Regions from separate parts of the Bradyrhizobium sp. 179 genome, predicted to be linked through region 3. Evidence: predicted binding sites of a transcription regulator. Region 3 holds the regulator's gene; each other region holds the start of a gene.
What was found. The regulator PhoB, encoded in region 3, activates phosphate uptake and scavenging genes when phosphate is short. The targets are predictions, from matches to a motif close to TGTCATNNANCTGTCAT.

Region 1 (3,380 bases), on a different contig from region 3:
CGAGGCCGCGGTGAAGATGGCGAAGCCCGCCATGAAGACGCGCTTGGCGCCGATCCGGTCACCCAGCGCACCGGCCGTGAGGATGAAGGCGGCAAACGCGATGGTGTAGGCGCTGACCACCCATTGCAACTCGGCGACCCCGCCGCCGAGCGCCCTCCCCATTGCATCGAGCGCGGTGTTGACGATGGTGACGTCGAGCTGCACCACGCCATAGCCGAGGCTCATGGCGGCAAGCGTGAGGGAGGTTGCAAGATGCGAGCGGGCCCGCGGCGCAGCACTCGCGTTGTCAAAGGTTTGGTGTTTGATAATGCTTGCTCGCATGCTGCCACCTCGCTTGCAGCCCCATGCGAAATATACCCGTCCGGCGTGCCGCCATGTTTCGACAATGGCCGAATGATGGATGCTGATGCGCCCGGCCGCCACGCGTAAAGTACATCGCCCGTCTTGTGCGCAGTGGCGCACTGGGATGAGGACGGAAATAAGAAGACGCCGCGCGGACCATCGCGCGGCGTCTTCATCTTAGCTCCGTCTTGCCTCAGCTCGCCGCGCGCAGATTCACCTTGCTCTCGGCGAGTGTCGTCAGCTTCTTGTCGGTCGCCTTTTCCTCCTCAAGCGTCTTGGCAAGCACCGCCGCGCAATCATTGCGGCCGAGCTGCTTGGCCCAGGCGATCAGGCTGCCGTAGCGGGCGATCTCGTAATGCTCAGCGGCTTGGGCCGCATTGATCAGCGCCGCGTCGAGCACGGCCTTGTCGGCAACTTCGCCCGCCGTCTCGTCGGCTTCCTCGATGATGCCGTCGATCGCCGGGCAGTCGATCGCCTTCACGGCGACGCCGTGCATCTTGAACACTTCCTCGAGACGCGCCACGTGCTGCTTGGTTTCTTCAAGGTGCGTCAAAAAGCCCTGTTTCAGCTGCGGATCGGTGGCCTTGCTGGCCATTTTCGGCAGCGCCTTGGTGAGCTGCTGCTCGGCGTAATACACATCCTGGAGCTGGTGCACGAACAGGTCGTTCATGGTTTTGATGTCTTTTGTGAACAGTCCCATCGTTCCGGTCCTCTCGGTTTCGGGAACACGGCGGCATCGGCCTGCAGAAGGCCGCCTGTTCCGCCATGTCCGGTTGCTGATGGGGCCTAACGAGCACGCGGCACCGACGTTCCAAGACACCCTCCGCCTGCGCTGGAACAATGCCGACGGCGCCAGGATTGAAACCGTCCTCCTCAAATACGAATGCGCTTTCCGAACCGCACGTCGCGACTCATATGCTTAACGCGCGTCGGATGTGAACCACATATGACAAATGACAAAGTGGCTGGTCCAACGCAGAACCTATTGTTGTCAAGGGCTGCACAAGCCGCTGTTTTTGCCTTAAATGAGCTGGATCATGCCAAGCGATCGACGCCTGCCCTTTGGCCGTCATCGTACCCGCACTGGCCAATGCCTGGCCGGATCGGTCTTGCCCCCCGCCGGGAGGATGAATGCACGGACTGCTGCCCGCGCTGAAACGCGGCTTCAACAGATGGATTGGCTGGCGACGGCTCGGCATTGCCGCGAGCGTCTTCATCATCGCCTTCGCAATCACCACGCTGGTGCGGACCCTCAAGGGCATCGATACCGGAGTTATCTTGACGGCGTTGACCGAGATTCCTCGCGGGAATATCGGGCTGGCGGCGATCTGCGTTTTGTTTGCGTTCTGCACGCTGACATTCTACGACTTTTTCGCACTGCGAACGATCGGCAAGAAGCACGTGCCCTATCGCATCGCGGCGCTCTCCAGCTTCACGTCCTATTCGATCGGCCACAACATCGGCGCTACCGTCTTCACCGGCGGAGCGATCCGCTTCCGGATCTATTCGGATTACGGGCTGAACGCGATCGACGTCGCCAAAATCTGCTTCCTGTCGGGCCTGACCTTCTGGCTCGGTAACATCTTCGTGCTCTCGATCGGCATGGCCATCCATCCGGGTGCGGCGTCGTCGATGGATCAGCTGCCGTCGTCGATCAACCGGTTGATCGCGCTCGGCGGCCTCGCCTCGATCGGCGCTTATCTGGTCTGGCTCTGCATGGGTGAGAAGCGGCGCGAGCTCGGCCAGAAGGGCTGGAAGGTGGTGCTGCCCTCGGCGCCCCTGACGCTGGTGCAGATCCTGATCGGCGTGATCGATCTCGGCTTCTGCGCCACGGCGATGTACCTGCTGATGCCGGCCAATCCACCGATCGACTTCATGTCGCTCGCCGTTGTGTTCATCCTGGCAACGCTGCTCGGCTTTGCCAGCCATGCGCCGGGCTCGATTGGCGTATTCGATGCCGCCATGCTGGTGGCGCTCCCCGAATTCGGCCGCGAGGAGCTTCTGGCGACGCTGCTGGTGTTCCGCATCCTCTATTTCGTGATCCCGTTCGGTCTCGCCATCTCCATCATGGGCACGCGCGAGCTCTGGATGAACGTGGTCGCGCCGTGGCAGGAGCGGCGGCGGCTGGCGGAGGCCTGCACCCAGGCCAACCTGCCCAAGCAGGTGGCCGCGATGGAGCGCGAGCGTGCGCTGCGGCAGGCCGGCAAGCGGTAGGCCACTCAGACAAAGGTTGCGGGCGGGCAGCGATCCTCTCTTATTTCCGCCTCAACTTTGCCGTTGAACACGCGGGCCATGATCCCTCCCTCCTTTCGCACCCTCTCCGCAGGCGCCCTGCTGCTTGCCGGGATTCTGACCGCTTTGCCGCTCGAGCGCGCCGCCGCTCAAGACGCCGGCGCCATTCAGATCAGCTGGGAGGTGCGCAACCGCTTCCGCCTGTTCCGCGAGGAGCGCGATTTCCTGCTCCATGTCGAGAATGCGCGCAACCGCAGCATCCTGGCCGCCGAGCAGTCGCTGGAGCTCCAGAGCGAGGGCCGCGGCTGGGCCCGCAACATGGTCAACCGGCTCTGCATCGATCTCCAGGGCCGGGTCAACCAGCCCTGCACCCGCGACAACGTCAAGGAGAACTACATCACCCCGATCGATCATCCCGTCACCGTGCGCCTCGTCGGCACAGTGCCGGTCGGCGCCACCTGCGCCTGGTCGTTCGATGACGGCGACGGGCCGCAAGCGTCGACCTTCGATTGCGCCGAGCCGGTCAATTTGCGCGTCCGTTACGGCAAGCAGACGGTCGCGACCGTCGACGTCTCCTCCGGCTCCGATCCGACCCAGCGGGTCCAGGCCGAGATCCAGGTTCGCGACATTTTCGTCGCCGGCCTCGGGGACAGTATCGCCTCCGGCGAAGGCAATCCGGACCGGCCGCTGGCGCTGTCGGACGAAGGTTTCTGCTTCCGCTCCTATCTCGGCACCGCCGGCGCGCAGTACTATCGGCCGAGCCGCGCCGGCTTCAAAGGCGGCCGCGCCTGCGAGGCGCCGGACAC
Region 2 (3,380 bases), on a different contig from region 3:
TCTCGGCGCCGCCTTATCCGGAATACATCGCGGCCATCGTCGAAGGTGGCATCAAAGCGGTGGAGACAGCGGGCCGCAGCCCGGAAGCATACATGCCGGCGCTGAAGGCGGCCGGCATCAAGGTCATCCACAAATGCACCTCGGTGCGCCACTCCCTGAAGGCGGAGCGGATCGGCTGCGACGCCGTCAGCGTCGACGGCTTTGAATGCGGCGGCCATCCCGGCGAGGACGACGTTCCCAACATGATCCTGCTGCCGCGCGCGGCGGAAGAGTTGAAGATTCCCTTCGTCGCCTCCGGGGGCATGGCCGACGGGCGCAGCCTGGTCGCGGCGTTGTCACTCGGCGCAGCCGGCATGAACATGGGCACTCGCTTCATCGCCACCAAGGAAGCGCCGGTGCATCAGAACGTCAAGAACGCGCTGGTCGCCGCCACCGAACTCGACACCCGCCTGATCATGCGGGCGCTGCGCAATACCGAGCGCGTCCTGAAGAACGCCAATGTCGACCGCCTGCTCGAGATCGAGCGCGAGAAGGGCACCAAGCTCACCATCGACGACATTCACGACCAGGTCGCGGGTGTCTATCCCAGGATCATGCTGGACGGTCAGATGGACGCGGGCGCCTGGAGCTGCGGCATGGTCGCAGGCCTCATCCACGACATTCCCTCCTGCAAGGAGCTCGTCGACCGCATCATGAGTGAGGCGGAAACCATCATCCGCAGCCGCCTGATCGGGTTCCTGGATGGGACGGAGACGACGCGAAAAGTCGCCTGACTCCGCCAAACTTCTTAACCACGGCGGCAATTGGCCGCTGGAATTGCGCGTGGCGCCTCCTAAATAGGGGTAAATTACCCCTTCATCAATTTCAGGAGGTGCTCGTGGTCCTGAAAAGCGTTCCCTTTGCAATTGCGATGGCGCTCGTGCTCGCAGCGGCGGGCCTCGCGAGTGCTGACGACTACAAGCCTGACGAATATCTGGGTCTCGATCTGTCCAAGGCCGTGCTGTCGCCGAAGCGGCTTGGTCCTGAGACGCAGTTCGCGCCGGTCGCTTTGGAGGCACGCGGCGGCAACGAGGCGCAGGCGCGCGCCGAGCCGATCCACGTGCCGAAGAAGGTTGCCGCCGAACGCGTGCACGTGGCCGAGCCCAAGGTCGGGCATGGCCGGAGCGTTCAGCCGCGCGGTACGGCCCGCACCAAACTCTCGCATCGCCACGGCAATCCGCTCGACGCACAGGCGCTGGACACGCGTATCCAGACTTGGCCATGCCGCTCCGGCGGCATCTGCAATTGGAAGCGTTAGTCGCAGCGCTGCTGCCTCTTCACCTCGCCGCCGCAAGCGGGCGAGGAAGCGCACCTGCACCGTGGTTACGCTTGCCAGTCGAAACCGTCATCCGCGCGTCGTAAAATCGTAGGCGCGAAGTCAAGAAACCGTAAGGATAGAGTCAAGGAGCGCAGGCACCTTCCGTTGCGATTCGACGAAGGTTTCCTGAATGGCAACGCTCCGCGCCGCGCGGGCATGGACCCGGCGGCAATTTTTGGTCCATTCAACCTCCAGTCTCGCCGTCGCCTCGCTTGGGACGCTCGCAAAGCCGCATCTCAGTCGCGCTGCCGACCGTCCGCAGATCACGAGCGGCATCCAGTCCGGCGATGTCTCTGGAGCCTCCGCCGTGATCTGGGCGCGTGCCGACCGAGCGGCGCGGATGCGGGTGGAGTGCTCGACCCTCGAGAGCTTCAAGGCGATCGTCGCGTCGGCCTCCGGCGATGCGCTGCCCGAGGCCGATTTCACCTCAAAACTACTGCTGAACGATCTGCCTCCCGGGCAGGACATCTTCTACCGCGTCCGCTTAGACGACGCCGCGACCGGGATTGCCGGCGAAAGCCGCGTCGGCCATTTCCGCACCGCGCCGGCTGCGGGCCAGTCGATCTCGTTCCTGTGGTCCGGCGACACCGCGGGGCAGGGCTGGGGCATCGACGTCTCGCGCGGCGGATATCGCAGCTATCGCACCATGCTCGACAACCGCCCGGATTTCTTCATCCATTCCGGCGACCACATCTATGCAGACTGCACGATTCCTGCCGAACAAAACCTGCCGAACGGCGGAATTTGGCGCAACATCGTCACTGAGGAAAAATCCGAGGTCGCGCACACGCTGGCGCAGTTCCGCGGCAATTACAAATACAACCACCTCGACGAACACTTTCGCGCCTTCCATGCCGAGGTGCCGATGTTGGCGCAGTGGGATGATCACGAGGTCACCAACGACTGGTCGCCGACCGGCAGCTACGACGCCGCCGGTTACGAGGACGACGGCACGCCGCTCTTGGTCGCGCGCGCCCGCCGCGCCTTCTTCGATTTCGTGCCGATCCGCGACGTTGGCGCGCGGCAGGGTCGGGTCTATCGCAAGATCGCTTACGGCCCGCTGCTCGACGTTTTCATGATCGACATGCGTAGCTATCGCGATGGCACCTGGAACAAGGGATGCGACCATCGCGGCTGGATCCTCGGCACCGAGCAGCTCGCCTGGTTGAAGCGCGAGCTCGCTGCCTCACGCGCGACCTGGAAGGTGATTGCGGCCGATTTGCCGATCGGCCTGATCAGCCTGGACGCCGTTGCGCTCGGCAATGGGCCGCCCGACCGGCGTGAGCACGAGATCGCCGATCTGCTGGCGTTCATCAAGCGCGCCGGAATCCGCAACATCGTCTGGCTCACTGCCGACATGCACTACACCGCCGCGCACTATTACGATCCCAACAAGGCGCAATTCCAGGACTTCGATCCGTTCTGGGAGTTCGTCTCCGGCCCGCTGCATGCCGGCACCTGGAGCCCGGGCGAACTCGATGACACGTTTGGTCCGGTCGCAATGTACCAGCACGGCTGTAGCGCTGCGCAGGGCGAGAATCTGGCGCCGTGCTTCGGCTTGCAGTTCTTCGGCCGGGTCGACATCGACGGCCGCAGCGGTGTGATGAGAGTGACCTTGAAGGACGTCGATAACCGCGATCTCTGGTCAGTCGATATCCAGCCGCAGCAGCAGGCACGACCGGCCGTCGTGGCTCAGCATTCGTAGGCCATTAACTTGATCTTGATTGGCCGCCCGGCGTCTCCCGCGCTATGGTCGCTGCTCCTGCAACTTCCTTTCCATCACCGAAGAGTCTGTCACCGCGCGTCTGGCGCGATGAACTACGTCAGGAGCCTGTTTCATGCACCATCTGCAGACACAGGGCATTAGCATGCCCAAGCTCGGCCTCGGCACCTTCCGCATGCAGGGCGATGCCTGCCGGGCCGCGGTCGAGAGCGCCCTGTCGATTGGCTATCGCCACATCGACACCGCCGAGATGTACGCCAATGAGGAGTCGATCGGCTCGGCCATCGCCGCTTCCCGCCT
Region 3 (3,380 bases):
CTCGACCAGACCAACATCCTTGATCCCAAGCTGGACCTCAACCTGCTGCGCGCCCGGGTCGGCATGGTGTTCCAGAAACCGACGCCGTTCCCGATGACGATCTACGAGAACATCGCCTTCGGCATCCGCCTCTATGAGAAGATCTCGAAGTCCGAGATGGACGACCGCGTCGAGAAGGCGCTGCGCGGCGGCGCGCTGTGGAACGAGGTCAAGGACAAGCTCAACGCGTCCGGCCTGTCGCTCTCCGGCGGCCAGCAGCAGCGCCTCTGCATTGCCCGCACGGTCGCGGTACGGCCCGAAGTGATCTTGTTCGATGAGCCCTGCTCGGCGCTCGACCCGATCTCGACCGCCAAGGTCGAGGAGCTGATCCAGGAATTGTCCGAGAACTACACGATCGCGATCGTCACCCACAATATGCAGCAGGCGGCGCGCGTCTCTGATAAAACCGCCTTCATGTATCTCGGCGAGCTGATCGAGTTCGATGACACCAGCAAGATCTTCACGTCGCCGAGCGATCGGCGTACGCAGGATTACATCACCGGCCGGTTCGGCTGAGGAGACGGGACATGGGTACTGAACATACCGCAAAGGCCTTCGATACCGACCTCCAGGAGCTCACTCGCCTCGTCGCCGAGATGGGCGGCATCGCCGAGCGCATGATCGTCGATTCCGTCGACGCGCTGATCCGCCGCGACGTCGCGCTCGGCCAGCGCGTCGTCACCACCGATGCCGAGCTCGACGCGCTTCAGAAGCGCATCGAGGAGCGCGCCGTGCTCACCATCGCCCGCCGCCAGCCGATGGCGGTGGATTTGCGCGAGATCGTCGGCGCCATGCGCGTTGCCACCGATCTTGAGCGCATCGGCGACCTCGCCAAGAACATGGGCAAGCGCGTTGCGGCGCTGGAGACAGACTTCCATCCGCTGAAACTGTTCCGCGGCCTGGAGCACATGACCGACCTCGTGCAGCAGCAGGTCAAGTCGGTGCTTGATGCCTATGCCGCGCACGATTTGCCGGCGGCGATGGCAGTGTGGAAGGGCGACGAGGAAGTGGACGCCATCTGCACCTCTCTGTTTCGCGAGCTCCTCACTTATATGATGGAGGATCCGCGCAACATCTCGTTCTGCATCCATCTGATGTTCTGCGCCAAGAACATCGAGCGGATCGGTGATCACGCCACCAACATCGCCGAGACCGTGTTCTACATGATCGAGGGGCAGGCGATCACCGACAAGCGGCCGAAGGGCGACATGACGACCTTCGCCACGACGGTACCGAATACCTAGGGAGCGACGACAACATGGGCGCACGCATTATGGTGGTTGAGGACGAGGAAGCTCTCACCGAGCTTCTGCGTTACAACCTCGAAGGCGACGGCTATGACGTGGAGACGGTGATGCGCGGCGACGACGCCGACACCCGCCTTAAGGAACACATCCCCGATCTGATCGTGCTCGACTGGATGCTGCCGGGACTGTCCGGCATCGAGCTGTGCCGGCGGCTGCGCACCCGTCCCGAGACCAAGCAGCTCCCGATCATCATGCTGACCGCGCGCGGCGAGGAGAGCGAGCGGGTGCGGGGTCTTGCGACCGGCGCCGACGACTACATCGTCAAGCCGTTCTCGGTGCCGGAGCTGCTCGCGCGCGTGAAGGGCCTTCTGCGGCGCGCAAGCCCCGAGCGGCTCGCCACCGTGCTCGCCTATGGCGACATCGAGCTCGATCGCGACAAGCGCCGCGTCGCGCGTTCGGGCCGGCCGATCGATCTCGGCCCGACCGAATATCGCCTGCTGGAGTTTTTCCTGGAGCATCCCGGTCGCGTGTTCTCGCGCGAGCAGCTGCTCGACAGCGTCTGGGGCCGCGACATCTACATCGACGAGCGCACCGTCGACGTCCATATCGGCCGCCTGCGCAAGCTGCTCAATCTCGGCCGCGAGCAGGACCCGATCCGTACCGTCCGCGGCGCGGGTTATGCGCTGGATGATCGGTTTGCAAAGGCGGAGCAGACGTAGGCCCAGCTGCGTCAACAATCTCGGCCGTCGTCCCGGACAAGCGTAGCTCCGGCAACGCGCAGCGTTGTCCGGAGCGAAGCGCCGATCCGGGACCCGGGCCCATTGTTGCGCGAAAAAGGTAACTCCGAGGCCCCGTAACCACGGCTTGCGGTGGCTATCGGTCCCGGATCGGCGCTACGCTTGTCCGGGACGACATCGGGTTTGTTGCGCCGTCACCGCGTGACGGCTGCCGGCTCGATCTCAGGAAATAATCACCGCGTGCTCGGCTTCGGTGCCGCCCGCCGGCGATCCGCTGCCGGCTGATAGGCGACGCGCGAGTGCTGGGCGCAGTAGGGCAGGCCTGACAGCGCCTTGCCGCCACAGAAGAAGAAGTCCGGGCTGGAGGGATCGCCGACCGGCCAGTGGCACGTCGCCTCGTTCAATTCCAGCAGCGACAGCCGCTGGCTCATCGGCACCACGTTGTCGTAGGTGACCGGTTCGGCCTCCACCTCGACCTCGAAGGCCTGCGCCAGCGCGGTGTTGCCGCGCGAGATCGGCCGGGTCACCCGCATCATATGCTGCGCGGGCCGCGCCTTGCGCGGCCGCGGCGCTGCCGATGAAGGGCTCTTGGCGCGGCCCGACAGGCCAAGCCTGTGCACTTTGCCGATCACGGCATTGCGGGTCACATTGCCGAGCTCGGCCGCGATCTGGCTGGCCGAAAGTCCGGCCTCCCAGAGCTTCTTCAGCTGCTCGACGCGATCATCGGACCAGGTCAAAACCGTCATTGCACCCTTTCCCTCGTTGCGCGCCGCCATCCTGGGGCCTCACAGCGAATGCTTAAGCCTTGAAAAACCCGTGCCGTCAGAATCCCTTAAGGCTCGCCGGGCGCGTGACTGACGCCCGAACGTTTACGCCGGTACATGAGGACTCTTGGGATCAGAACCGCTGCACGAGATGTCGTATCTGACAGTCCAAACGCTACAATATGGCGTGACTCCCGCGCAAGAGTCCGCCGACTCGCTTCCACATGTTCCGTGGTGAAAACCCTGCAAGATCGGCACCGCAAGACTACGGATTCGGCGTTTCGCGAGGCTTTCCGGGCGGCATTGACACCCGTCTTGCCAGGCATAAGATGGTGACGCGTGCCGCCCTTAAAAGGCGGCACGTTTCGTTTTCCGGACCGGTCAATGGTGCGCTGCGCAAGGCATGCCAGGCAGGTCTCAACGTCCAAATGCAACATCCAAGTGATGGTCATGACCAACAGCGCCGCGCCGCATCTGCTTCCCGTTTTCGCCAGGGCGGACCTTGGCTTCGAGCGCGGCGAAGGCTGCTGGCTGATCGCGACCAATGGCGATCGCTATCTCGATTTCACCTCGGGCGTCGCGGTGAACGCGCT
Region 4 (3,380 bases), on a different contig from region 3:
TGGCACCCTCGACCGCCCAGATCCTGTTCTGGGTATTCTCGGCGCTGATGGGCATCTCGCTGTCGTCGATCTTCCTGGTGTTCACGCACACCTCGATCGTGCGGGTGTTCTTCATCACCGCGGCCACCTTCGGTGCGCTGAGCCTCTACGGCTACACCACCAAGCGTGACCTGACTGGCATGGGCTCGTTCCTGTTCATGGGCCTGATCGGCATCGTCATCGCGAGCCTGGTCAACCTGTTCCTGGCGAGTTCGATGCTGCAGTTCATTGTCTCGGTGGTCGGCGTGCTGGTGTTTGCGGGCCTCACCGCCTGGGATACCCAGCGGCTGAAGAACGACTACATCTACGGCTACGCCTCGGCCGGCGGTGACATCGCGGAGCGTGCGGCCATCACCGGCGCGCTGTCGCTGTACCTGAACTTCATCAACCTGTTCACGCTGCTGTTGCAGCTCCTCGGCCAGCGCGATTAAGCGATAGGCTGAGAGAACGACATCAGCCCCGGCCGAAAGGCCGGGGTTTTTGTTTGGGGCATGATGTCGCCACATACCCGGTGTCATCGCCCGCCAATGGTCTCGCCTTCGGCGAGCCCGATGACGGGCTCCGGCGGGCGATCCAGCATTCCAAAGGGTTCGTGAGAAGCCGAGGGGCCGCGGCGTACTGGATGCCCCGCCCCCGTGCGCAATTGGCACTAGGCGGGGCATGACAGCACGGAGAAGATGGAGACTGCTGCGCCTGCATGACGGCTGGGAAGCAGCCCTGCCCTCTTCCAGCGGCCGCGGGAAGGCTCTAATCTTGCCGCCATGTCCGCACCCGAAATCAGGCCCACGCTCGAGGCCGATCTTCCCGCCATCACCGCCATTTACCAGCAGGCCGTCCGCGAGGGCACCGCGACGTTCGAGCTGGAGCCGCCCGATCTTGCCGAGATGACGCGCCGCTATCGCGCGCTGATCGACGGCGGCTATCCCTATTTCGTCGCGATCCTTGATCGTCGCGTCGCCGGCTATGCCTATGCCGGTGCCTACCGGCCGCGGCCGGCCTACCGCTTCACGGTGGAGAATTCGATCTATCTCGATCCCTCCTTCCAGCGCCGCGGTGTCGGCTCTCTGCTGCTGGAGCGGTTGATCATCGAATGCGAGGCGCGCGGCTTCCGGCAGATGATCGCGGTGATCGGCGATTCCGCCAATGCCGGCTCGATTGGCGTTCACGCCAAGAGCGGCTTCGAGATGATCGGCACGCATCCCAATGTCGGGCTGAAATTCGGCCGCTGGCTCGATACGGTGATGATGCAGCGCGCCCTCGGCGAGGGCGCAAGCACGGTGCCGGGAAAGTAGGCGCGTTGCGCCTTTGTCGTCCACCCGACGCCGCCTACACCACCGCCAGCTTGCGATCGATCACCAGCAGCACACGCTCGAGCTCGTGACCGCGGCGCAGGATCAGGCCGGTCGCCGAGATCACGCTGTACATGCCCTGCTTGCGCGCGAGCCGCGGGTCCTTCTCGATGCGATAGATCGGCACTTCCGAGGCGCGGCGATAGACCGAGAACACGGCGCGGTCCTTCAGGAAGTCGATGGCGTAGTCGCGCCACTCGCCGTCGGCGACCATGCGGCCATAGAGATTGAGGATCCGGTGCAGTTCGAGGCGGTTGAACGTCACCCGGTTCGGCTGCGTCGTCACAGCGGCGGGGCGCGCCGCCGCGCGCTGCTCGCTCGGATCGGCATCCTCCGACATCAGACTCATGGGAAGCGCCTCCTGATCGCGCGACATGACCCCGCGTCCCCGAAGACCGTCCCGGGAACTGCGCTCATGACAATTGCATGATCGCGCCAACCGTACCGGGCCGCAAGAGGCTCCCTAGCTCAACCAATGGAATCGATTGCGAATCCGAACACACGCAGCGGTGGAACTCCGTCGCGGCAAACCGTCACGGGATCGTTAGCAGGAATCATAGTATCGCCGCTTTTCCGCCTAGCGACTGCCGCCCTGCATTGCGAAAACACTTACGTGCGTTGACCCGGTCCTTCGGTTCCGGATTCCTCAGCCCCCAGCCCCCCGGGGTCGACAGGATCGGGTCTGTACGCACGGCAAGGAGGGCCAACGCAAGTTGGTCCTTTTTTGTTTGTGTCGGGATGTTTCCGATCCTGCGAACTTGTCTCTGATCCGCACTATGATCCGCACAAAGGCTGTCTCTCCTCATCCTGAGGGCCGCGCTCTTGCGCGGCGTCTTGAAGGATGGAGGCCCCATTGCATCAGCGGGGGGCCTTTCATGGTTCGAGATGCCGCGCAAGGGCGCGCTCCTCACCATGAGGATTGAAAGCAGAGTACGACGCCAAAGAATCAGTGCAGCGACGTGTACGCCGCGCCCAGCATCGGGCCCGGCTTCTCTCGGCTGCCATCCTGGACATAGACCACCGCGCCGTCGACGCCATCGCGCGTGAGATTCTCGATCGGCACCGTCCAGCTTTCCGGACGGCCGGTCCAGTCGCCGACCTTCAGCAGGTTGCGCACGACGTTGTGATAGGTGACCTGCTGTCCGCGATTTTCGCCGCGGGTGATCGTGATGGGCACCGACTTGGCGATCGAGCAGATCCAGACCTCGCCATGCGAGACCGTGGGCTCGTTGCTCCCGGCCACCGAGACGTTGATCTGCTTGCCCGCAAGCGACATCGTCACCGGCACGCTCATCACCCCCGTGCCCCTGTCGGTCTTGCCGATCGCATTCTCGATGCCGGTGCGATCGCTGCCGATGACATGGGTCGAGCCATTGACGACGACCTGCGGCGTGTAGACCTCACGGTCGCCGCGCACGCGCGAGTAAGCACGCTGCCGTGCAGAGAAGCGTGAATCCGCCAGCGTGTCCTTCCAGCCGAGATAATCCCAATAGTCGATCGGCATGCTCAACGCGATGACCGAGGGATCTTTGGAGAGATCGCCGATGATCTTGTCGGCGGGCGGACAGGACGAGCAGCCCTGCGAGGTAAACAATTCGACAACGGCGCGGGGATCAGCCTCGGCGGGGCGGATGACGGCGACGATCGCACAGATGCCGAGAGCACCCGACCAGAGGGCACTGGACCAACGTGAAATCGGATGAGAAGCCGTCATTGTTGTCATGTCTAACGCCGCACACCATTGCTTGTGAGAGGGAATCTTATCGCCTGATGGTCACCGTAGTCTTACGGGGCGCGGCACATTCGTCCTTCCAGGCAACCGTCCAGGAGGAGGTTTTCCACCGGCCGGGCCCATCCGAAACGTGCCGCAAACGCGCGAAGGCGGCCTTTTGATAGGCCGCCTTCGTTCAGGCTTCTACTCACTTCGCAGTGAGCCATCGTTCACAAATCCGCGCTTACGCCGCAAGCTTGCGCAGCACGTAGTGCAGAATG

Region 1: the regulator PhoB is predicted to act here: its motif matches at 1,278-1,294, upstream of IVB12_RS15110 (YbhN family protein).
Region 2: the regulator PhoB is predicted to act here: its motif matches at 1,383-1,399, upstream of IVB12_RS25785 (alkaline phosphatase D family protein).
Region 4: the regulator PhoB is predicted to act here: its motif matches at 1,804-1,820, upstream of IVB12_RS14630 (DUF2794 domain-containing protein).

The regions. Positions count from the first base shown of each region.
Region 1 covers NZ_JADPJR010000059.1:55,413-58,792, forward strand. Annotated here, with positions in the region: gene IVB12_RS15100 (MFS transporter) at 1-321, opposite strand, end outside; gene IVB12_RS15105 (ferritin-like domain-containing protein) at 536-1,042, opposite strand; gene IVB12_RS15110 (YbhN family protein) at 1,474-2,556, shown strand; gene IVB12_RS15115 (hypothetical protein) at 2,635-3,380, shown strand, end outside.
Region 2 covers NZ_JADPJR010000108.1:187,575-190,954, reverse strand. Annotated here, with positions in the region: gene IVB12_RS25795 (nitronate monooxygenase family protein) at 1-773, shown strand, start outside; gene IVB12_RS25790 (hypothetical protein) at 878-1,297, shown strand; gene IVB12_RS25785 (alkaline phosphatase D family protein) at 1,488-3,062, shown strand; gene IVB12_RS25780 (aldo/keto reductase) at 3,196-3,380, shown strand, end outside.
Region 3 covers NZ_JADPJR010000160.1:68,768-72,147, forward strand. Annotated here, with positions in the region: gene pstB (phosphate ABC transporter ATP-binding protein PstB) at 1-555, shown strand, start outside; gene phoU (phosphate signaling complex protein PhoU) at 567-1,283, shown strand; gene phoB (phosphate regulon transcriptional regulator PhoB) at 1,298-2,005, shown strand; gene IVB12_RS36840 (GcrA family cell cycle regulator) at 2,257-2,769, opposite strand; gene IVB12_RS36845 (aspartate aminotransferase family protein) at 3,238-3,380, shown strand, end outside.
Region 4 covers NZ_JADPJR010000058.1:147,088-150,467, reverse strand. Annotated here, with positions in the region: gene IVB12_RS14640 (Bax inhibitor-1/YccA family protein) at 1-470, shown strand, start outside; gene IVB12_RS14635 (GNAT family N-acetyltransferase) at 801-1,331, shown strand; gene IVB12_RS14630 (DUF2794 domain-containing protein) at 1,366-1,737, opposite strand; gene IVB12_RS14625 (DUF1223 domain-containing protein) at 2,335-3,111, opposite strand; gene acnA (aconitate hydratase AcnA) at 3,344-3,380, opposite strand, start outside.